DNA from 2 places in the Gordonia sp. Z-3 genome. Region 2 is predicted to be linked to the other one. Evidence: riboswitches for the same ligand, from Rfam matches in the RefSeq annotation. Region 2 holds a riboswitch; the other holds the start of a gene.
The links. Region 2 has a riboswitch for cyclic di-AMP ahead of VX037_RS10940 (C40 family peptidase). Riboswitches for the same ligand answer to the same signal wherever they lie in the genome.
Positions count from the first base shown of each region.

Region 1: another riboswitch for cyclic di-AMP. It lies ahead of VX037_RS03325 (transglycosylase family protein); the one in region 2 lies ahead of VX037_RS10940 (C40 family peptidase).

Region 1 covers NZ_JAZARS010000002.1:282,186-294,028, forward strand. Annotated here, with positions in the region: gene VX037_RS03280 (sacsin N-terminal ATP-binding-like domain-containing protein) at 1-1,951, opposite strand, end outside; gene VX037_RS03285 (DUF3027 domain-containing protein) at 1,990-2,784, opposite strand; gene VX037_RS03290 (MFS transporter) at 2,886-4,850, shown strand; gene VX037_RS03295 (DUF2771 family protein) at 4,854-5,429, shown strand; gene VX037_RS03300 (cold-shock protein) at 5,407-5,820, opposite strand; gene VX037_RS03305 (hypothetical protein) at 6,057-6,266, shown strand; gene VX037_RS03310 (flavin reductase family protein) at 6,281-6,811, shown strand; gene moaA (GTP 3',8-cyclase MoaA) at 6,808-7,896, shown strand; gene VX037_RS03320 (MoaD/ThiS family protein) at 7,899-8,147, shown strand; cyclic di-AMP (ydaO/yuaA leader) riboswitch at 8,409-8,583, shown strand; gene VX037_RS03325 (transglycosylase family protein) at 8,590-9,240, shown strand; gene VX037_RS03330 (DUF6328 family protein) at 9,444-9,947, opposite strand; gene VX037_RS03335 (molybdenum cofactor biosynthesis protein MoaE) at 9,944-10,393, opposite strand; gene VX037_RS03340 (MogA/MoaB family molybdenum cofactor biosynthesis protein) at 10,390-10,890, opposite strand; gene moaC (cyclic pyranopterin monophosphate synthase MoaC) at 10,883-11,353, opposite strand; gene VX037_RS03350 (hypothetical protein) at 11,388-11,576, opposite strand; gene VX037_RS03355 (helicase-associated domain-containing protein) at 11,655-11,843, shown strand, end outside.
Region 2 covers NZ_JAZARS010000008.1:29,713-41,555, reverse strand. Annotated here, with positions in the region: gene VX037_RS10970 (SRPBCC family protein) at 1-54, opposite strand, end outside; gene VX037_RS10965 (hypothetical protein) at 54-512, opposite strand; gene VX037_RS10960 (AMP-dependent synthetase/ligase) at 618-2,417, shown strand; gene VX037_RS10955 (glycosyltransferase family 4 protein) at 2,452-3,570, opposite strand; gene VX037_RS10950 (hypothetical protein) at 3,570-5,105, opposite strand; gene VX037_RS10945 (C40 family peptidase) at 5,133-6,125, opposite strand; gene VX037_RS10940 (C40 family peptidase) at 6,347-7,054, opposite strand; cyclic di-AMP (ydaO/yuaA leader) riboswitch at 7,069-7,249, opposite strand; gene VX037_RS10935 (hypothetical protein) at 7,358-7,588, opposite strand; gene VX037_RS10930 (DEDD exonuclease domain-containing protein) at 7,754-9,592, shown strand; gene VX037_RS10925 (Lrp/AsnC family transcriptional regulator) at 9,621-9,899, shown strand; gene trpD (anthranilate phosphoribosyltransferase) at 9,946-11,019, opposite strand; gene VX037_RS10915 (hypothetical protein) at 11,045-11,557, opposite strand; gene ctaE (aa3-type cytochrome oxidase subunit III) at 11,701-11,843, shown strand, end outside.

The DNA.
Region 1 (11,843 bases), on a different contig from region 2:
GATCCCCGAGGGTCTCCCACCACTGGTCTTCGTCGGGGAGATCGTGATCGGGGCCCACCGGCAGCTCGTCGACGACGGTCAGAAACCCCCACCCCACACCGAGTGCGCGCAGCGGTTCGACACCCACCCGATCCACGAGATCGTCGGCGACCCTGCCGAACGGTGCGTCGTCGACGAGGACGGCGGCCAGCGGACTCTCGGGCAGCAGCAGTTCGTCGGCGGCCCGCAGTTCGCCATGCTGATCTGGCAAGGGCAGCGCAGCAAGCCACTCCGGCACCGTTGCGGGCGGATCGGCGGCGAGCAGGGCCAACACCTCCCCGGCCACCACGGCCAACTCGTCGTCGTCGCCGTGGTCGATCAGTTGCCGCAAGGCAGGATCAGCCAGGGCGTCGCTCACCGTCAACGTGGTTGCGCCCAACCGTTCGAGCAGCGGGTGACGTGCCTGTGCGTCGACGGTCGGAACCCAACGCAGCGGGGTGTCGATGCCGTCGGCGAGGAACAGCCCGCGGGCACCGACCGACACCCGTCCGTCGGAGCGTGGGATCGGCAGCGCACCGAGTTCCTCCGCATCGGCGGCGGTCGTGACCAGCGGCGACAGCGCCACATAGAGATCGCGCCACCACGTCGAGGATCGTTGTGTGCCGGTGAGTCGTTCGGCGAGGTCGGCGAGTCCGATCTCGGTCACCCCGACACTGCGCAGGCGGGCCAGGTGGCGACGCTCCGAAACGTCGGGATGGGCCAGATCGCCCATCAGCGGCGCGAGCACCTCGGCAAGGTCTGCGGTGAGGTCACCGAAGACCACCGATCTGCCGGGCACCAGCTCGTCGCCCGCCGCCCCGGGTAACCATGCCTCATCGACGAGGTCCGCGAGCACCGCCGCGCTCAGCGCGGCATCGTCGCGGTTGCGTGAATGCGCGGGCACCGGGATGAGTGACGGCCGGACCGATGCCGGCAGTGCCCGCATCAGGTCGGCGTAACCGTGTGCAGCCGTGGCGATGTCGGCGTCGGGATGAAGGTGGCGCCGGTCCGGCGTGAGGTGTAGGCCGGTGATGGCCGCGGCGGGCAAGGTCAGTTCGATGTCGGTGGGAGTCGGTGCGCGCAGCACGTTCTCGCTGAGGGCCGAGGGCGTCTCGGCGAGCGCGCCTGCGTCATCGATCTCGACCAGCCATCGGGTGTGCAGGCCGGTCTGCAACCAGTGATGGACGCGCGTTCGGCGAGGTGACGTGATGGTGATGGTGATGTGTTGCGTTGCGGCCCTTCGTGACGCTCGGCTGGCGCCTCGCTCCTCAGGCGTCGAGGGTGGGGTCGGCGCCATCTCGATCGTGAAGGCGGTGTCGCCGACGGTGATCTGACCTAGCCCGGGCAGTTCCAACAGCAGATCGGCGGCCTGCGCACGCGCGGCCCCCACCAGGTCCGCAGCGGAATTGCCGTCGCTGAGGTACAGGACGATCTCGGTGTCCATCCCGGGGGCGGGTGGCTCGTCGACGGGCCACGCCAGCCGCAACAGGGGCGGCCGCCGCGAACCGGTCGCGACGCGTTCGTCGGCGAGGACCTGCGCGGTGCGAGCGCGGTCGAACACGAAAGACCCGGTGGTCGAACGCACCTCGACGCGATCGGCGACAGCCGCGGTTGCCGTGAACCCGACGCCGTAGCGCCCCACGCTCTGCGCACCCGCGACCTTCGCCGAGACACGCAGGGACAGCAGCGAACGCACGCCATCATCCGAAACCGGGGCCCCGGTGTTGGCGACATGGACCGTGCGTTCGTCCGATGACCAGATCCGGACCTGACCGGCAACGTCGGCGGTCATCGCCGCATCGGCCGCATTGGCGACGAGTTCGGTGAACAGCCGGTCGCGGTAACCGACGGTGACGAGATCGTCTTCGGTGGTGGCGTCCTCGACGTACCGGGTGGCCGATGACCGCCACGCCGATACGACGGCGGATCGCATCTCGTCCAGGCCGAACCGGTCGGCCCGGGCACCCTCGGTCAGGAGGTCGCTTCCCCGCCGGCGTCTGCCGCCGTCACGTGCACGATCTCCAGGACGCCGTCGTCGAACGCATCGTAGGCGGGTGATCCCTGGCCTCGCGGGGCCGCGACATCGGAGTGGGCGCCGCACCCGTAGTCGGCGGCGACCACCTGTCCATCGGCCGAGTACTCGTTGGCGCAGACACCGAATGCCGGTCGAAGCGCGCCCGCGATCGGCAGATAGAACCCGCACGTCGCGCAGTTGAACTGCGCCGCGGCGGCCATGTCACTGTGCGGACCGAAATCTCCGTCGTGCCATCGTTGCGCCGCCTCGTCGCGGCCCTCCGGGCTGAGCAGTCGCCGGCGACCCAGTCCGATCTCGCCCGCGATCTGCCCGATGTCGTCGGGATCGGTGCTGTCGTCGTCGAACCGGAACTCGTCGGCGGTGTCGACCTGATTGGGGACCAGTCGGTGGTCGTCGGGTTCTGCGGCCAGCACGTCGCCAGGCGTCAGATCACCCGCGGCGATCCGCTCGTTCCACGGCACCCAGTTCGGCGCCAGCAGCGACCCCTCGCCGGGCAGCAGGACGATCTCGCTCACGGTGATCTCGTCGTGGCCGGGCGCACCGGCCACCACGACGCACCACTGCCACCCGCGGTAGCCAGGCAGGTCCGCCTCGAAATAGTGGGCGACCGCCCACTCCCCCTCCGGGGTGCTCTCCAGGTGCCGTCCCGGTTGCTGGCCATCCTCGACGAGCGCGGCGCGCGCCACGTCGGCGGCGGCGAGCAGCCGGTCACCGTCGAATACAAGAGTCACCCCTCCAGTGTGCAACACGAACCCGCGCTCGCGGCACGGACCCGCCTCGCTGGTGGCGACCATCCGCGACTCGACGGCCACGATGAGGAACAATTGTCGGTGTGAACCGACCCAGTCCCCACTCCCCCCGCCGGGACGACGGTGACCCGACCCGCTACCAGGGTCGCGACGGCTTTGCGGGCAACGGCCACGATCGGCGCAGTCCACGACAGCATCCGGGTACGGCGAACTACCCCGCCGACGACGGCCGTTCCGGACGTGCGACCGGCCGCGGTGCTGCGCGGGGGCCCAACGATCATGCGTACCTCCCGCCCCGAACCCACAACCCGCATCTACCTCCGCTCGACGACGAGCACCCCGCCGCCGCGGGCGCCGAGCGCACACGGGCGATGCCGTCGACGGCGTCCACCGACCCGCGGATGCCCAAGAAACTGACCGTGGCCCGGGTTGCGGCGATGCGCAGCCGCGAGCTGACCGGGCGCGGTGTCGGCAAGATCTATCAGGCGGCCACCGCCGACGGCGCCGATCGATCCGGGATGACGGCACTCACGCTGCCCGTCATCGCGAACTTCGCCGTCGACGCGGCGATGGCGGTCGCCCTGGCCAACACGCTGTTCTTCGCCGCGGCGACCGGGGAGTCGAAGACGAATGTCGGGCTGTATCTGGCGCTGACGATCGCGCCGTTCGCATTGATCGCCCCACTCATCGGGCCGTTGCTGGACCGGCTGCAGCACGGTAGACGCATCGCCATGGCCACCACGTTCGGTTTGCGCGCGGTGCTCGCGTTGCTGATCATGGCGAATTCGTCGTGGGACAGCGCTGCGCAGCAGTTGCAGTACGACCCGTGGGTGCTCTATCCGTGCGCGCTGGGTTTGTTGGTGTTGTCGAAATCGTTTGGTGTGCTGAAGTCGGCCGTCACCCCCAGAGTGGTGCCGCCGTCGATCGATCTGCCCCGGGTGAACTCCCGGCTCACCACATTCGGTCTGATCGGCGGGACGCTGGTCGGCGGGGCCGTCGCTGCGGTCTTCGAACTGTTGCTGGGCAAGGTGCTGCCGTTCCACATCCCCGGCGCCATGGTGTGGTTGGCCATCATCGCGGCGGTCGGCGCGTGGCTGTGCATGCGCATCCCGTCCTGGGTGGAGGTCACCGAGGGTGAGATCCCCACCACGCTGACCTACCACGGCGAGCCGGCGATGTCGCGGGCCCCCGAACACGATTCCGGCGGAGCCGGCGGATTGCGCGGCGCGCGGGAGACGGCCAACGAACTCGCCCAGAAGATGCGGCAACCGTTGGGACGCAAGGTGGTCGCCGGCCTGTGGGGTAACGCGACCATCCGCATTCTCACCGGCTTCCTGACGCTCTACATCGCGTTCTACGCCAAGGCCCAACAGGATGTGCACTCCGACTGGACCCAGTTGGTGCTGTTGGGTGCGGTGGGCGCGGCGGCCGCGGTGGGCAACATGCTGGGCAACGGTCTCGGCACCCGACTGGAGCTGAAGAACCCACCGACCATTGTGGTCTGGTGCACCGCAGCCTGTTTCGTCGCGGCGGTACTCGCCGCCATCTTCGGCAGCATCGTGATCGCGACGGTCGCGGCGTTCGTCGCCTCGGGCACCAGCGCCATCGGCAAGGTGTGCTTGGACTCGTCGATCCAGGACGACCTCCCCGACGAATCGCGCGCATCGGCGTTCGGTCGGTCGGAGACGGTGCTGCAGTTGGGCTGGGTCTTCGGCGCGACGCTCGGCGTGGTGTTGCCGACCACGCTGTGGATTGGGTTCACCGTGGTGGCCGTACTCCTGGGCATAGGTCTGGTGCAGACGGTGCTGACCAATCGCGGTTCCTCGCTGATCCCCGGCATCGGCGGACGTCGACCCGACTACGCCGAACCGACGGTGGCCTTCGCCGCGATCGGCGACCCAGACCGGCCGTGGCGCCGTGGCAGCCACGGCTCGCCCTCGACGGCACCGACCCGCGCGCACCGGGCACCCCACGATCCTCGCCGGCCCGATCTCGACCCCGGCCGGACAACTCCTCCGACCAAACCCCACCACACAGGACGGCACTAGACGGTGAATCTCAGCAGTGCAGACAAGAAGGTCATGGCCATCATCGCGGCGGTGGTCGTCGCGTTCGTCGTGATCGTCGGCGGGGCCGTCGCGGTTCTCACCAAGGACACCTGGTCCGGCGGTCACCCCGACGAAGATCCGTATCTGCAGCTCGCGGTGGGTGATCGCCTGGTGCGCGTGGAGCCGACCCGGATGTGTGATGTGTTCCTGCGCAACTGCGAACCAGAAGACCCCACCGCGATCGACGTGGCCCGGGTGCCGGTGCCGGTCGGCGAATCGATGATGTTGTCGGTGTCTCAGGACATCGCCGAATGGCCCTGGAACCTGGTCGTGCAGTATCTCACCCCGAGCGGGCCCGACGGCACGATCGTGCCGATGCGGTCCAATTCCACCTACACCACGGTGCTGCACTCCACCCCGGACCGGATCCTGATCGCGATCGAGGTGCAGCTGCCGTCGGTAGTCTCCGCCGGCGACGACACCGTCAGCATGCGCGGCTATCTCGCCGCGGACACCTCTCCGGAGGGCATGCAGTTGCCGGGCAGCGGCGCGGCGCTCAGTGCTCCAGCTCGCGGGTGACCGCGCGAACCACCTCGGAGATCCGCTGGGAGGTCTTGCGGTCGGGGTACTTGCCCTTGCGCAGTTCCGGCTGCACCGCACCTTCGAGCAAGGTGATCAGATCCGCCACCATGCCGTGCAGTTCATCGGGGGTGTGCCGTTTGGCGTCCTTGCGGGCCGCCTCGCGGGTGTTCTTCGCGACGCTGGGTGCGGGATCGAGCACAGCCACCTTGAGCGCCTGCGGTCCGCGGCGACCGGCGGCCATCCCGAATTCGACGCGCTGCCCGGGCTTGAGCGTCTCCACGCCCTCCGGAAGCGCGGACGAACGGACGTAGACGTCCTCGCCGCTCTCTTGCGACAGGAAGCCGAAGCCCTTCTCCGCGTCGTACCACTTCACCTTGCCGGTCGGCACTGCGCTCACCCTCATCTGCGTTTTCGGACGTGTCATGACAAAAGCGCCCCTCACCTGACCCAGCAGCCGTCCCGAACCCGGGCCAGCCCTCCATCAGATGAGCAGAGGCGCCAATGAGGCACAGTCTAGCCAACGGCCGGCCCCACGGTCACATGGAATACCCACGACCGGCCGAGCCGAGCTGGCTTCTCGACGCACGCCGCCACCAGACGGCGCGGTGTTCTACCGTGGAGGACATGCAGAGTCACTCCACTCCCCGCCTCCTGCGGGCGGCCGGGGTCGTCTTCGCGATCGGGCTCGCCGCGATCGTCGCGTTGTTCGTGACGCCGCTGGTCACCGACGGCGACACGGCGCCGACCTTCGTGTATCTGCTGACGATGTGTGCCCCTGTCGGATTCATCCTGGGCATCGCGTTCGCGCTGCGATCGGGACGGAGGGCGCGGTGAGGGTCGACTCCGTGATGCCCGTCGCCGACGATCTTCGTCCGGCCGCCGATTCGGACACGCTCCGCCAGGCCTACGGCTGCTTCCCGTCCGGAGTGGTCGCGGTGGCCTGCCGGCTCCCCGACGAGAACGGTACCGCCGCTCCGGCCGGGATGGCCGCGAGCGCGTTCACCACCGTCTCCCTCGAACCGCCGCTGGTGTCGCTGTGTGTGCAGAACACGTCCACCACGTGGCCGCGATTGCGCACCGCGCCGGCCATCGGGGTCAGCGTGTTCGCCCGGGACCAGTCCGACCTCTGCCGGCAGCTCGCCGGGCCGGCAGATTCCCGGTTCGACGGCATCACCCCGATCCGCACGGACGACGGCGCGGTCTTCATCCCGGACGCGGCGGCCAGCCTGTCCTGCTCGTTGTTCAACGAGATCCCCGCCGGCGACCACACCCTGGTGTTGCTGCGTATCGAGGCACTGCGCTTCGACCCCGGCGTGGAGCCCCTGGTCTTCCACGCCAGCACCTTCCGCTCTCTGGAAGCACTTCGGGACGGCCGATGACCATCGTCGGACTCGGGCTCCCCACCACCCCGTCGGATCGGGTGGAGCCCACCGATGCGCCCACCACTGGCCCGCTGCGCGACCGCTTCGGCCGGGTGGCCACCGACCTACGCGTGTCGGTGACCGACCGCTGCAACCTGCGCTGTACCTACTGCATGCCCGCCGAGGGTCTCGACTGGCTGCCCACCGACGAGGTCCTGCGCACCGACGAATTGATCCGGGTGATGACGGTCGGGGTCCGGGATCTCGGCATCCGATCGATCCGGTTCACCGGTGGCGAACCGTTGCTGCGCCGCGACCTCGAGGATCTGATCTCCGCGATGTCGGCGCGCCCAGAGCGTCCCGAGATCGCGATGACCACCAACGGGCTCGGTCTGGCCCGCCGGATCGATGGCCTGGTGGCGGCGGGGCTGGATCGGGTGAATATCTCGCTGGACACGGTGGATGCGACGCGGTTCGCCGAGATCACACGACGCGACCGGCTGCACGATGTACTCGCCGGCCTCGCCGCGGCCCGGTCGTCCGGGCTCAGCTCGGTGAAGGTCAACGCGGTGCTTGCCGATCACGACGACCTCACGAGGCTGCCCCAGCTAGCTCACTTCTGCCTCGACCACGGATATCAGCTACGCATCATCGAGCAAATGCCACTCGACGCTGATCATCGGTGGGACCGCGCGTCGATGGTGACCGCCGATGAGATCCTCGCGAAGCTCAGAGCCCACTTCTCGCTTCGCCCCGATCCCCGACCGCGGGGTAGCGCCCCCGCGGCCACCTGGCTCGTCGACGGCTTCGACGTCGACGGTTCCCCGGCGCGCATCGGGGTGATCGCGTCGGTCACGCGGCCGTTCTGCGGTGACTGTGACCGCACCCGGTTGACCGCCGACGGCGCGCTACGCAATTGTCTGTTCGCGCAGGGTGAGACCGACCTCCGCGAGATCGTGCGCGGAGGGCTGACCGGCCACGACCTCGACGACGCGCTCGCCCGTCGCTGGCGTGGCAACACCTGGGCCAAGTCGGCCGGCCACGGCGTGAACGATCCGGGATTCCTGCAACCGAGCCGGCCGATGTCGGCCATCGGGGGCTGACCGTGCACGTGACCATCCGCTATTTCGCTGCGGCGCGCGCCGCCGCCGGAGTGGAGTCGGCCGTCCTCGACGTGGACGACGAGGCGACTCTGGGTGATCTGGAGGCCGTGCTCGGCAAGGACAACCCCGACCTCGGGCGGGTGCTCGAACGGTGCTCGTATCTGCGGGATTCGGTGGCGCTGTGTGACCGCGGGGCCCGGCTGGGTCGGTGCGACACTCTCGACGTGCTCCCGCCGTTTGCCGGTGGCTGACACCACATCTCGTGTGTGAGCTTAGTCACATAACGGATTGATTACGGCTAGGACACGACTCGACCATCAGGCCGTGAGCAGGCAGGACGCGAATTCTGAGTCGAAAGCCCCACTCGGACGCGGAAAACAGCCTTGCCAACAACGTGATTAGCAATGCGAGAAGTCGTAGTGTGACTCAACGACGCCCTCGGGGGGTCACGAGAAAGTAACCAAATGCATAACGTCGCATCGGCCGCGCCGAACCTCGCTCCACCGATGAGACGCACGAGAACGACATCTAGGAGCGAGGACGGGGGACCCACCTCCCGCAAGGGAACGGATGCCGATACGACGTCCTTGGGGTCAAGTCCCGCCAATGACAAGCGTCAACGGCGGGGCCGGGCACCTCTCGCCCGAACCCGACAGCTGACTTCGTAGGCGCGTGGAGAGAGGAAACGCAGCAATGTCCGGACGTCATCGCAAACCGACGACAGCCACCACCACCAAGACCTTCGCGAAGGTCGCGCTGACCGGGGCCGTCCTCGGCGGCGGCGCCGCTCTGCTGGGAACCGGAACCGCCAACGCGGCCACCGACGCCGAGTGGAACCAGGTCGCGCAGTGTGAATCGGGCGGCAACTGGTCGATCAACACCGGCAACGGCTACCACGGTGGCCTGCAGTTCAGCCCGAGCACCTGGAGCGGCTACGGCGGCGGCGAGTTCGCGCCGACCGCCGATCAGGCCACCAAGGAGCAGCAGATCGTCGTGGCCGAGCGTGTGCTCGCCGGCCAGGGCAAGGGCGCATGGCCGACCTGCGGTACCGGGCTGTCGGGCGCCACCCAGCGCTCCGCTCCGGCCGCACCGAAGCCTGCTCCGGTCCTGCCCAAGCTGCCCGAGCTGCCCGCTCCGTTCGATTGGGCCACCGCCCCCGACGCCGGGAGCACCGCGGATGTGAACAAGCAGATCGACCAGGCGCTCGGCCAGGCGATCGACAACAACCAGGTCACCCCCGAGGTACGCGACCTGTGGAAGGCCGCCAAGCAGAGCGGTTACGAGCTCACCCCGGATCAGATCGACCTGTTCAACCAGCACAAGGATCAGCTGCCGAATCCCTGATCGACAGCTGAGCACAGCCCACACGGGCCCCTAGTCGAAGGGCCCCGCACGACGGCCACGCGCCCGTGCGGGGCCCTTGTCCATTTCTCGGGCTGGTGTGCCCGACCCACCACGGAGACGGTGCCCGATGGACGCGAAACGGCGCCCACTCGACGGGGCGGGGCATGCGCCGATGTCGGCGAGATGGAACGGTCGAACTCGGGTCAGTCGTCGCCCAGGCGTCGGCGCTCGTTGAAGGGCAGCACCACCCACATACACACGAAGACGACGACAGCGATCACCGCTGCCGCCAAAGCGGCCCATCCGCCGAACACGATGTCGAAGATCACCGCGAGCACGCCGGTCAGTGCCATGCCGAGGAAGGTGATCCCGATCAGGGTCAGTCGATGCGCTCGGTGCACCAGGCGATCGATCGCATGCCGGCGGAACAACAGTCGATGCAATGCGACCGGTGAGATCAGGGTGATGGTCGACAACACCGCGCACACCAGGCTGATCACGAAGATGTACTGCTGCCGCGAGGTGAGTTCCTCGAAGCCCTCCTGGAACGGGACGGTCAGCATCAGGCCGGTCAGGATCTGACCGCCGGTCTGCACAACCCGCAATTCCTGCAGCAGGCTCGCCCAGTTGCGGTCCAGCCGCTCGGTCCGGGTCTCGTTGCGTTCGGCGTCGCGCGGCGGTGTGGTCTGGTCGCGGTCGGCGGTCACGCCGACCCCACCCACTCGTCGGAGCCGTCGCCGAAGTGCTGATGCTTCCACACCGGCAGCTGTGCCTTCACCTGATCGACCAGTTCTGAGCAGGTCTCGAACGCCGCCCGACGGTGGTCGGCGGCGACGGTCACCACGAATGCGACGTCGCCGATCGCCAGGTCACCGACCCGATGTGACACCGCGACCGCCCGAACCCCCGCCATCTGCGTCACGACGCCCTCAACCACCTGCCGCAGCACATCGGGAGCGGTCGGATGTGCCGAGTAGTCGAGTCGGGTCACCTCGCGGCCGCCGTCGTGATTGCGCACCGCACCGACGAATCCCACGACGGCGCCGGCACGTCCGCCGGCTGCCCGGGTCACGAGGTCCTCGTGCTCACCGAGTGCGATGGGCTCCGCAGCGAGTGCAGCCCGCACGACCTGTACCGGCGCGAAGTCGCTCACTTGTGATCGCCTCCTCGGATCTGGTCGAGTGCATGGTCGAGTACCCCGTCGAGCACCGACAAACCATCCCGAACTCCGCCGGGCGACCCCGGCAGGTTGATGATCAGGGTGGACCCGGCGACACCCGCGAGACCACGCGAGAGCACCGCGGTCGGCACCTTCGGCAACCCCGCCGAACGGATGGCACCGGCGAGGCCGGGAACCTCCAGATCCAGCACGCCCCGGGTCTCCTCGGGGGTGCGGTCGGTGGGCGACAGTCCGGTACCACCGGTCGTGATGATCACGTCGGCATGAGCGTCCACGCCGGCGCGCAAGGCCGAACCGACCGGGGGCCCGTCGGAGACCACCCGGTGTTCCTCGACCACAAAATGTCGCGCGGTGAGCCACTCACTGATGATCGGGCCGGTTCGATCGGGATACTCACCGCGACTTGCACGGGTGGACGCGACCACGATCCGGGCGACCCGCGGATGGCCGCTGGTGGCGGGGTCAGTCACGGTGCCACGGTCCGGATTTCCCACCGGTCTTCGCCAACAGACGGATATCGGTCATGCTGGCCCGGCGGTCGACGGCCTTGACCATGTCGTGCAGGGTCAACCCGGTCACCGCGATGGCGGTCAACGCCTCCATCTCCACACCGGTCTGACCGCTGGTGGACACGGTTGCGGTGACGTCGATGTGGTCGTCGCCGATCGAGAAATCGACCTCCACCGACGACAACGCCAACTGGTGACACAGCGGGATGAGTTCGTCGGTCCGCTTTGCCGCCATGATGCCGGCGATTCGCGCGGTCGCCAGGACGTCGCCCTTGGGCAGCTTGCCGTCGCTGAGCAAACCGATGACCTCGGCCGTCGTTCGGAACCTGCCACCGGCGACCGCACGCCGCGTGGTGGCGGCCTTACCCCCGACATCGACCATGTGCGCCGCGCCGGTCGAGTCGATATGACTCAGACCGGTCATGTCGGGCGATCGGCCCTGGTCGGACACCCGCTTGTCAGCGGTTGACGACGGTCTTCGACTGCACGAAGGGAAGATCCTCGAGCGGGATCGGGAATTCGACATCGCCGAACGGTGAGAGCGCACCCGAGATGTGGGTGGCGAACTCCGATACCGCATGTTCGGCGGCGTCGCCGTTCCCGTCCTTCGGCCAGCCGTTGTCGACATACTTCTTCTTCTCAGCCACGCGCTCATTGTGCCATGCACCCCGGTGCGCCGTGCCGGCGAAACCGGCGCGACGTCGGTGCTCAGTAGAATCAGCCGAATGAGTGCGGATGACCAGGGACTGAGCCTGGCCGACGATCTGGCGCTGCGCAGCGACGACGAGCTGTTCGAGTTGCTCTCCGCCCGCCCGGATCTGGCGTCGCCGCCACCGGCGGGCACCGGGGTGCTGGCGTCGCGCGCGCTGGCCGCCGCGTCGTCGGCGCTGGTCGGCGAAGACCTCGACCTGCTC
Region 2 (11,843 bases):
GATGTCGGACGCGTCGGCGTTGATCACGATGGAACGCTCGGTGTGGTCGGCCATCACCGCACCACTTTCGTGGCCGTCGCGTTCGCCGACGTGGTGTCGGCGTCGGGGTCCCGGGTCGCCGGTCCGCCGACCACACGCCCGGACTCCAGGCGCGCCTTCACCTCGAAAGACATCGCCCGGCCGGCGGCGCGACGGCGACGGTTGGCCTCGGCGAGCCCATCCGCATCCCAGGCGCCTGCCCCGGTGTCCACCGGTTCGGCGTGCAGGAAGTAGTGCAGGGTGAACCCGTCGAGGACCGGTTCGCACCAGACCTCCATACTGCCCACCAGTGGACCGTCCACCGTCCAGCGAACGCCCTGCGCACCGCGATCCTCGATGACGCCGAGACGGAGATCGGGCCACCAGCGCCGCCAGTTGCCCTGGTCCCCGACCGCCTCGGCGGCCAGCGACGGAGCCGCCGCGACAAAGGTCTCGTCGGCCACCTGAATGCTCGTCACGTTCACTAGCTTCACATACTCTCGGTGGCCCCGGACAGCAGACCTGACGGGACGCGCGTACGGTTTGCGCGGCGACGGGACTACCATCGCTGATGAGAACCGAGGCTGAAAGGTGGCCCGATGACCGAGTTCAGCGTGCCGGCGCGCTTCTCCATCCCGGAGAATGCCGACTGCACGGACATCATCTTCCGGATCGCCGAGCGCGAACCCGACAAGGTGGTCTTCCGACGCAAGGTCGACACGGATTGGCAGCCGGTCACCGCCGCCGAGGCGGCCGCGCAGATCACCGCCATCGCCAAGGGCCTGATCGCCGTGGGCGTGTCGCCCGGCGACCGCGTCGCACTGCTCTCGCGTACTCGCCTCGAGTGGAACCTGATCGATTTCGCGATCTGGTCGGCCGGTGCCATCACGGTGCCCATCTACGATTCGTCGTCCGGACCGCAGATCGAATGGATCATGCGCGATTCCGGGGCCGGGGCGATCATCGTCGAAGATGACGGCCATCGTCGGATCGTCGACGGCATCGACGGCCTCGATTCGGTGGACGTCTTCCAGATCGACGCGTCCGACGGTGACGGCGCGATCGCGCACCTCACTGCGGTGGGCGCCGAGGTCCACGACGACGAGGTACTCAAGCGGCGCACCGCCCTGCGTTGCGCCGATCCGGCCACGCTGATCTACACCTCCGGAACCACCGGTCGCCCCAAAGGATGCGAGCTGACGCACGCCAACATGCTTTCCGAGGTGCGCGGGGTCCTGGAGAGCCCGATGCACACCCTGCTGGGCCCGGGCAAACGTCTGCTCATGTTCCTGCCGCTGGCACATGTCCTCGCCCGCGCCATCACCCTGGTGGCCATCGAGGCCGGGGTGGAGGTCGGCCACCACGCCGATACCCGCACCCTGGTCGCCGAGTTCGCAACGTTCCGGCCGTCGGTGATCCTCTCGGTGCCACGGGTGTTCGAGAAGGTCTACAACACCGCACAGCAGTCCGCCCACGACGACGGGAAGGGCAGGATCTTCGACCTGGCCGCGGATGTGGCGATCGAGTACTCCTCCGCCGACGAACGCGGTTCGGTCGGACTGTTCCTCAAGTTAAAGCACGCAGTGTTCGATCGTCTCGTCTACGGAAAGTTGCGCGCCGCTCTGGGCGGGCAGTGCGAGGCCGCGATCTCGGGTGGCGCACCCCTGGGCGCACGCCTCGGCCACTTCTTCCGCGGCATCGGAATTCCGGTGTACGAAGGCTACGGACTCACCGAGACCACGGCGGCGTTCAGCGTCAACACCCCCGGCGCCGTGAAAGTCGGTACCGTCGGGAAACCGTTGCCGGGCAACCGCGTCCGGATCGCCGACGATGGCGAGGTAATGCTGTCGGGTGGTGTGGTCTTCGCCGAGTACTGGCAAAATCCGGAGGCGACGGCAACTGCTGTCGAAGACGGCTGGTTCCACACCGGTGACCTCGGCACACTCGACGAGGACGGCTACCTGACGATCACCGGACGGAAGAAAGAGCTGATCGTCACCGCCGGCGGCAAGAACGTCTCTCCGGCGGGTCTCGAGGACGTGATCCGGGCCAATGCACTCATCTCGCAGGCACTCGTCATCGGCGACGCGAAACCGTTCATCGCAGCGCTGGTCACGATCGATCCGGAGGCGTTCGGCGGCTGGAAGCAGCGCAACGGGAAGCCTTCCGACGCCACGGTTGCCGACCTGGTCGACGATCCGGACCTGCGGGCCGAGGTGCAGGGCGCGGTCGACGCCGCCAACGAGACCGTCTCGCACGCCGAGGCGATCAAGAAGTTCCGGGTGCTCGCCGACGACTTCACCGAGGAGACCGGCGAGATGACGCCGACGCTGAAGGTCAAGCGGAATGTGGTGGTCGACAAGTTCTCCGACGACATCGACGCGATCTACGCGCGGTAGCCGACATCGCACGGCGCCAGGCGGGTGGCTCGAGCTACAGCAGCTGACGTAGACGTGCCGCGATGGCACTCCACTGCCAGCTCTGCAGCACGTGTTCGCGTCCGTTGGCGCCCATCTCGGCGGCAGCGGAGCGATCGCTGAGGACCGCGGTGATGGCGAGCGCCACGGCGTCGATGTCGGTCCCGTCGACCACGGTGCCCGTGACGCCTTCCACCACGGTCTCGGGCGCTCCGCCGGATTGTCCGGCCACCACCGGCACCCCTGTGGCCGATGCCTCGAGGTAGACGATGCCCAACCCCTCCACGTCGAGCCCACCCCCACGGGTGCGGGCCGGCATGGCGAAGACGTCGGCGACATTGTGGTAGTCGGGTAGCTCCGCCGACGGCACCGAACCGGTGAACACCACGTGGTCGGCGACCCCGTCGTCGTCGGCGAGTCGATGCAGGCGCTCCGCATAGGGGCCACCACCGACGATCACCAGCACCACGTCACCGACCTCGCGACGGATCAACGGCAGCGCCCGGATCAGGACGTCCTGACCCTTGCGCGGCACCAGTCGGGACAGACACAGCACCGTCGGACGATCGCCCAGTTCCAACCGGTCGCGTAGGCGCCGACGTGCGCCGGGATCAGGCGCGAAGCGGTCGGTGTCCACGCCCGGCGGTAGGTACTCCAGTGCGGCGTGCGCACCGAACGCGGATGCGAAACGGCCACGCGTATAACGACTCACGAAGGTCACCGCGTCGGTGTGTCGACCGATGTGGGCGAGCACCTGCCGGGCGACCGGCAGCATCGACCAACCGACCTCGTGCCCGTGCGTGCTCGCAACGACCCGTTGTGCCCCCGCCCGCCGCATCGCCGGGGCGAGCGTCGCCAATGGCGCGGCGGCACCGAACCACACCGTCGAGATGTCATGGGTCGCGATGAGCCGGGCGGCACGCCGCGCGACGGCCGGTGTCGGCAACATCAGCGACGTCGGGTGACGGACAATTGTGTAGAGCTGCGCGGCGTCGAACTCCTCGTGTCCCCGCCATCGCGGTGCGTAGACCACCACTTCCTCGGGCGGCAACAGATCCACCAAATTCTGCAGATACGACTGGATTCCGCCCGGCCGGGGCGGAAAATCGTTGGTCACCAACAAAGTACGTCGCATCAGCGCACCTGGGTGCTCAGCCAGCGCCGCCATCCCGCGACGAATTCGGTACGCGACACACCGAGCACGTCCACGATGGCCTCATCCTGCTGCGCGGTGTCGTCGGTGGCCGCGACTCCGATGTAGAGCTCACGCAGCCGGTCCTCGCCGTAGCGGTCGGCGACGTAGGCCGCCACCGACCACGCGGACTGGTAAGCACGTCGTGCGCCGTCGGAATCGACCGCGAAGTCGCGGTCGGCGGGTAGGTCCGCGGGGAGGTCGCCGACGTCCACGGCAGCCGCGAGATCCGGTGCCGCATCCGCGAACCGGGTATAGGTGCCGTTGCGTCCGACATATTCCGGTACTCCCTCGGTGATCCACAGCGGCGCGCCCGCCGCGGTGTCGACGCGCGCTGCGACATGGGTGAGCTCGTGGCGCAGCACCACGCCGAGTGCCGCATTCGACAGCCGCGCGGCACCCGGCGTGAGAACCACTCGCTGCCCCACCGCCACGCCGTCGTCAGTGTCGACACGACTGTAGACGGTTGCGGCGGCAGCTGCGGCGACGTCGGTCCCGGCGCTGCGCGTCAACGTCCGGAACTCGCCTGGGCGCGCGGTCGCCACCACGACCGCCCGCCGGGGCCAGTCCTCACCCCAGAACGCCGTCACCGCCTCCACCGAACCCGGCGCGAGTTCGCGGACACGCGCGACCACCTCGGCGGTCCCCGGATACGAGGCGATCACCGAGGTGCCGCCGGACGTCTGGACATCGGATGCTCCCAGGCCGGGCAGATCCCACAACTGGGTGGGAGCGGCGTCACCACCGATCGCTGCGCCATCACCGACCACCGTCCAGTCGTCGCCGTAGCGCGCCATCACCAGCTGCATGCCCACCACCACATCCGGTTCGTCGACCCCCGGGGTGCTCGCGCCGCCGAGGGCGTATCGGAGTTCGATCGGCGCCACCCACGAGTCCGAACTCCCCTGCGCGTCGAGTCGCTGCTGCAGGTCCGCAGGCACCAGCACCTCCGCCTCCGTGGTGGGCGCGACCTCGTATCGGAAATCTTTGAGCCGTAGTGCAGTTCCGCGCGGCGCCACGGTCGCGACCGTGGGGGACGAACCACTCGGCTGTGACCTGGGGGGCGCCGACGAGTTCGGTACGCGGCCGGTCGTCGGCGGCGACGAGAGCGGCGCGGTCGACGGCCGTGGGGCCGTTGGTCGCGGGGACTCCGCGCTCACGACGCTGCCGGAGAGGTTGACCGCAGCGGCGCGCAGTCGGGCACGGAACTCGGGTGTGGCGGCCGGATCGATGAGCCCGTCCACCCGATCTGCATCGCCTGCACTCAGCGCGCCACTGAGATCGTCGAGCGTTCGCTGTACGCCGTCCGCACGTTGTTGTTCAAAGACGTTCAGCGACGTCGTCGCGGTGGTGGACGCGCTGCTCGATGGCGCGCCCTGCTCGGCCGGGGCCGCACAACCGGCGAGGACCGCAACGGTGAGCACAGCGAGGAGTGCGCCCGGGGCCCGGCGCCACCGATCCGTCTGGTTGCCGGTCACCGGCACGCGTCCGTCGCCGATCGCCACTCAGTACCGACGGGCGGTGTTGTACGGTCCGGCATCGTCGATCGGCACGACCTTCACCGGCACGCCGAACGTCGAGGCATGGATCACGTAACCGTCGCCCACGTACATGCCGACGTGGTGGGCGTCGGAGTAGTAGATGATCAGGTCACCGGGCTTCAGGTTCTGTCGATCGACCGGTTGACCGGACCCGCTCTGCGCTTCACTGGACCGCGGCAATGTCTTGCCGGCCTGCTGGTAGGCCCACACCATCAGACCCGAACAGTCGAACGAACTGGGCCCGGTCGCGCCCCACACGTACGGATCACCGATACGAGTCAGCGCGGCCTGCACCGCGACGAGAGCCGACGAGGTTCCCTTGGGCACGAGCCGGGGGTCGAAGTCGAAATCTGGGCCGCGCAGGGCAGCGAGCTGCTTACCGGTCATCGATTCATAGACCGCCCGGATCTGCACCGCCTGCAGTTGCAGATTCGCCTGCTTGGCCTGCAGTTCCCCACGCGTTTTCTCCGCGGCGGCCACCGCCGTGGTCGCATCGGCCGCCGTCTTGTCTGCCGCCCGCTTGGCCTCGGTGGTGGTGGCGCGGGCGTCTTTGAGGCCCTGGAGATCTGCCGCGGATTGCCGGGAGATGAGCTCCAGACCGGACATCTGGTCGAGCAGCGCTTGCGGCGAGTCGCTGACGAGGACAGCGTAGAGCCGGTTGACCCGCGCTCCCTTGTAGCTGGCACGTACGACCGAGTCGACCCGGGTCTGGTAGTTCTCCAGCCGTTGCTGCGTCGATGCCAGGGTGCGATCGGCCTCGGTCGACGCCTTCTTCGCCTGAGCCACGATGCGCCGCTGCTTGTCGTATTCGATCTGGGCGTTGTGCATCGCCTCGGCCGATTTCTCGGCGTCGTCGCTCAGCTTCTTGTACTCGGCGAGGAGTTGGTCAGGAGTGCGAACCGGAGCCGCCGCCGCCGAACCGGCGGTCATCGCGGCACCGAACTGCCCGGACACCATTCCCAGCGCGACCAGGACCGCGACGAGCAGTACCGGCACGGGTCGTCTGTGTGTCCCCGACCGGCCGGAAACCACGGCTGTCACCTCTTCACCACCATTTCCCCCACATCACCGGGCGGTCGACGCCACTGGTCGGCCACGGACCCGCGTGATGTGTCGGGCGGATCACGTGATCACGTGATCCGCCCGACAAAGTCCACTCCGTGCTGCGGCGCGCTCGCTCAGTAACGACGGATTCCGGTCAGCGACCAATTGCTGACGTTGTCCTTCTTCACGGGCGTGCCGTAGGTCGACGAATGCACGAATTTGCCGTTGCCGGCGTAGATCCCGGCGTGGCCGCCACCGTTGAAGATCAGCACGTCTCCCGGCTTTGCCTGCGCGATCGAGGCGACCGGGGTGCCGCCGCCGAGCTGTCCGTAGCTGTCACGGGGGATGGTCTTGCCGGCCTTCTTGTACGACCAGTAGACGAGGCCGGAGCAGTCGAACGCGTTCGGCCCGGCCGCGCCGTAGGAGTACGGCGAGCCGATCTTGCTCTCGGCGTTGCTCACGGCCTTCTGCGCCACGGTGGGCTGCACGCCGAGGATGCCGCCGCCGCCACCTTTGGGCTGGAACTGCTGCGGGATCTGGTCGTTGTTGAGACCCGGGACCGTGAAGGTGCCGATGTTCGGGATCTCGACGCTGGCAGCCGGGTTCTTGGCCACCGGGGCGGCCTGCGGCGCAGCGGCCTTGGGCTCCTGGAATTGCTGGGGGATCTGCTTGCTGTCGACCCCAGGAAGTTCGAAACTGCCGATGTTCGGCACGTGAACCGGTGCGGCGAGCGCGGGACCTGCCGCAGCGGCGAGTGAGCCGACCGTGATCGACCCGGCCACAACCGCGCGCTTGGCCACTTTGCTGCCCCGGTTGGGCTGCTCCAAACGATGTTTCGCCACGAAGCGACTTCTCCTTGCTCTCCCTTCGACCGCCGACCGGGTTAGCTGTCGGATTCGGGCCGGAAGAATGGCCCTACGCAGCACATCCGACGACAAACAGCGTCGTCGGGCATGCGCGATTCACCCCAATTCGGATTGCTCCGAAACTGATGGTTCCCCGGTTCGCCCAGATGGGCGATTGAGCGGTGACCGATCCAGACCACTCCTGTTGGAGCGGGACGCTCTGAAAAGGTCTCGGAAAGGTTACGAAATCGAATGCGGGTCTGTCCACCGACCGACTTAGGCCGGTCGCGCACCGAAATCTCAACCAGCGCGCAGAATCCGCAGGCGCTGCCCCGAAACAGCCTCTTGAACAGTGGTTTTACTCGTTCTTGCAGATACTGCAGACGCTCTGGTGACCATCGCAGCATCGACGAAGACATCGATCGCGGCGTCGATCACCGCGTCCGGCGAACGGCCCGATTCCGTGACCTTTCCTCCACCTTGACCCACCGGGTTTTCGCAGTTGGGGGCATCGAAGAGGACCTGCATCATGCATCCGTCACAGGCGGCCGGACGGCCCGGGCAGGTCTGGCAATCGACGTACATCTGTGATCTCCATCTCACTTGGCTACGGTCGGGATGTCGACGCGTGTCGGAGTCGCCCTCCGGCCCGATTCGTCGCTTGCGATGAAGCGTAGGAACGACCACCGACAGAAAATGCACGAAGGACACCAAACCCACCGTTCCCGCCTGTCACATCAGCATCTGTCGTTGCATCGAACTAATGTTCGGTGCGTGGCTATCAAGGCGGTGGGCGACGGACAACTCACCTTTTCCGATCTCGACGGTGACGCCGGTCTCGACGACGACGATTTCGACCGCTCACTGTTCGACACCACGATGGTCGTCGTCGACCTCGAGACCACCGGCGGCAGCGCGGCGAACGATGAGATCACCGAGATCGGGGCCGTCAAGATCCGCGGCGGCGAGGTGATCGGCGAATTCGCCACCCTCGTCGACCCCGGATGTCCGATCCCGCCCAAGATCGTCACGCTCACCGGGATCACCGAGGCGATGGTTGCGGATGCGCCCATGATCGGCGAGGTGCTCTCCTCGTTCGTGGAGTTCGCCCGAGGAGCGATCCTGGTGGCCCACAACGCACGGTTCGACATGGGCTTCCTGCGGCACAACGCCCGCGCCCTCGGCATCGAATGGCCGTTCCACACCAGCTTGTGCACGGTCACATTGGCGCGGCGCGTTCTCACCCGCGACGAGGCCCCGTCGGTGCGGCTGTCGGTCCTCGCCGACCTATTCAACGTCTCGGTTCGGCCCACCCACCGCGCGCTCGACGACGCCCGGGCGACCGTCGAGGTGCTGCACCATCTGCTCGAACGGGTCGGCAACCAGGGTGTCGGCACCTACCGCGAGCTGACCGCCTATCTGCCCCGGACCAATCCACGCCTACGTGCCAAGCGGTCGATGGCGCAGAGTCTGCCGGCGCGGCCGGGGGTGTATCTGTTTCGCGGGCCATCTGACGAGGTCCTCTATGTGGGTACCGCGGTGGACCTGCGTCGGCGGGTGTCGTCCTACTTCACCGGCAGCGACCCGCGTCCGCGGATGAGTGAGATGGTGGGGCTGGCCACACGGGTCGATCACATCGAATGCGCTCATGGGCTCGAAGCCGGAGTACGCGAACTGCGCCTGCTGGCCGCCCACGCACCCGCCTACAACCGCCGCTCGACGCAACCGCATCGTGGGTGGTGGGTGGTGCTGACCGGTGAACGGTTCCCTCGTCTGAAGGTCTCACGCACCCCGACCGAGGACAGCATCGGCCCCATCGGTAATCGCACCACCGCCGCCACCATTGCCGACATGCTCGCGGCGGCCACCGGTCTGCGGAGCTGCACGACACGCAGCGGGTCCGCCTCCCACCACTGGTGCCGTTCCGAGGCGGCCGGTGGGCCTCGCATCGGAGGCTGCCACGCCGCTTCGGATCGGCCGCTGACACTCCCCGACTATTTGCCTCGGGTCTCGGCTGTCCGCGATGTCATGACCGGCGATTCCGACGTGGCGCTCGCGACACTCACCGATCGCCTGACACACCTGTCCGAGATGCAGATGTTCGAGAGCGCCGCCCGCCACCGGGACCGCTTGTCGGCGACCATAGACGTGCTCGCGCGATGTCAGCGGTTGTCCGCACTGAATCGGATCGCCGAACTGGTGGTGGCCCGGCGTGACGAGCAGCACGGATGGGAGCTGGCGGTGATCAGACACGGCCGTCTCGCAGGTGCAGGCGTCGCGCGTCGCGGTGTGCCGCCGATGCCGGTGGTCGACACCCTCGTGGCCGCCGCCGAAACCGTCCTTCCGGGTGTCGGCCCCCTGTTCGGGGCCCCCGCCGAGGAGTCCGCGCTGCTCTACCGCTGGGTCACCGAACCCGGCGCGCGCATCGTCGGGGCCAGCGAGCCGTTCGTTCTGCCGGGCGCATGCGCACAACGATGGTCGGCCTGGTCGCGTGTCGCCCACGACGCACGCGAGTCGCCCCGTCGCGCCGGGTGACACGACGCACCGCACTACAGTGTCAACCATGATCACCGCCATCGTCCTGATCCACGCCGACGTCCACCAGATCCCGGAGACCGCGCAGGCAGTGGCCGACATCCCCGGGGTGTCGGAGGTCTATTCGTGCGCCGGTGACGTGGACCTGATCGCGAAGATCAAGGTGCGTGACCACGACCAGATCGCGGACGTGGTGACCGGCAAGATCAATCGACTGCCCGGGGTGACCCACAGCGCCACTCACATCGCATTCCGCAGTTACTCGCGGTCAGATGTCGAAGGCGGATTCTCCATCGGCGAGGAGTGAACAGGGCCCGTCCCCGACCAACACGGGTCTCGGCCTGATGCGGATCTCAGCGCTCGTCGGCGAGTTCGGCGCTGAGCGACGCCCAGCGTTCGAGTAGACGGGCGACGTCACCGCCGTCGAGCACCGCAGCCGCGCGGGTCATCGCCTCGACCATCGCATCCGTCAGCCCGCTGTCGGTCAGCACGGCGCGTTGTTCGAATGCGACCAGCGCCGCCGCCGCATTGAGGAGCACGGCATCGCGCACCGGACCGCGGGTGCCCGCGAACAGATCGCGCGCGATAGCGGCGTTGCGCTGCGCATCGCCACCCTGCAAGGCGGCCAGTTCGACGCGTTCGACCCCGAGGTCGGCGGGATCGAGAGCGAGCCGGGTGACCTGACCATCGACGACCTGCCACACCGTGGATGTGGTCGTGGTGGTCAGTTCGTCGAGTCCGTCGTCGCCACGCACCACCAGTGCCGAACTGCCACGGTCGGCGAACGCTTGCGCCAGTACCGGCGCGAGATCGTCGAACGCACATCCGATCAGGCCACTCGAGGGCCGCGCCGGGTTCGTCAACGGCCCCAGCACGTTGAACACGGTCGGGATACCGATCTGCTTGCGGGGCGGTCCGGTGAACCGGAACGCCGGGTGGAACACCGGTGCGAAGCAGAAGCCGATGTTCACCTCGTCCACGCATCGCGCCACCGCGTCGGGCCCGAGCGTGATGTCGACGCCGAGGGCTTCGAGCACATCGGCACCGCCGCTCTTCGACGACGCCGCACGATTGCCGTGTTTGACGACGGGCACACCCGCAGCAGCCACCACCATCGAGGTCATCGTGGAGATGTTCACCGTGTGCGAGCGGTCTCCGCCGGTGCCCACGATGTCCACCGCCGGCCGACTCACCTCGACGAGGGCCGCGTGCTCCAGCATCGCCGACGCCAGGCCGCGTAGTTCGGCGGGAGCCGCGCCCTTCATCTTCACCCCGACACCGAATGCAGCGATCTGCGCGCCGGTCGCGGCATCGCTCATGATCTCGTTCATCGCCCACGACGCCTCGTCGACGGTGAGATCGATCCGGTCGGTGACGCGTCCGAGGATGTGCGGCCAGGTGTACGCGGAAGAGTCCGTGCTGCTCACAGAGAAAACAGTAGTGGCCCGCCGATCAGCGACCCGCCACCGGTGGCTGCAGGACCTGCCAGCGCAGCACTTCGCCACCGTGTCGCGAACCGAGGCTGGCCATCCGTGAGCGCTCCTGCGACAGATGCATGGCATCGAGCAGCTGCACCCGAGCGAGCACGACGATCACCTCGTCGGCAGTGCCGGTGTCGGATGCTAGTCCGTCGACGGGCCCCACCTTGGCCGATTGGTACCCGTCCAGCCCGGCGAGCGCGACCGCGTCGTCGACCTGCGAGGAGGGCAGTCGCAGCACATGACGCAGCACCACCTCGTCGTCGGCCCGCCACGCCGAGTCGGCCAGGGCAGTCGAACTCGCCACGGCATCGTCTGCGGATTCGACGACCACCACCAGGCTCGGGTCGTCGACCTGCACCTGCGCGGCCACCTCACGTCGGCCCAGTACCCGGTCACGCAACCGCGTGAGTCGGCCCACCTCCACCGGGCGGCCGTTGAGGTCACGCCGCACCGGCGAGGCCTCCGGTCCACCAGCTCGATTCACCCGTCACACCTCCAGGAAACCATGCTCGTCCAGACACGCCGGAACAGTCGGCGACCGGCGACTACCAGCGACGAAACAAAAAGTTCCGGTGAATATCGGACCCAAGTGGTCAGCCCTTACTACGAACCGTCATACTTCATTTTGTGACTAGCGCTGTAGGTACCTCAGGAACAGCCATCACCTCGCGCGTGCACTCGCTGAACCGGCCCAACATGGTCAGCGTCGGCACGATCGTGTGGCTGTCCAGTGAGCTCATGTTCTTCGCTGGACTGTTCGCGATGTATTT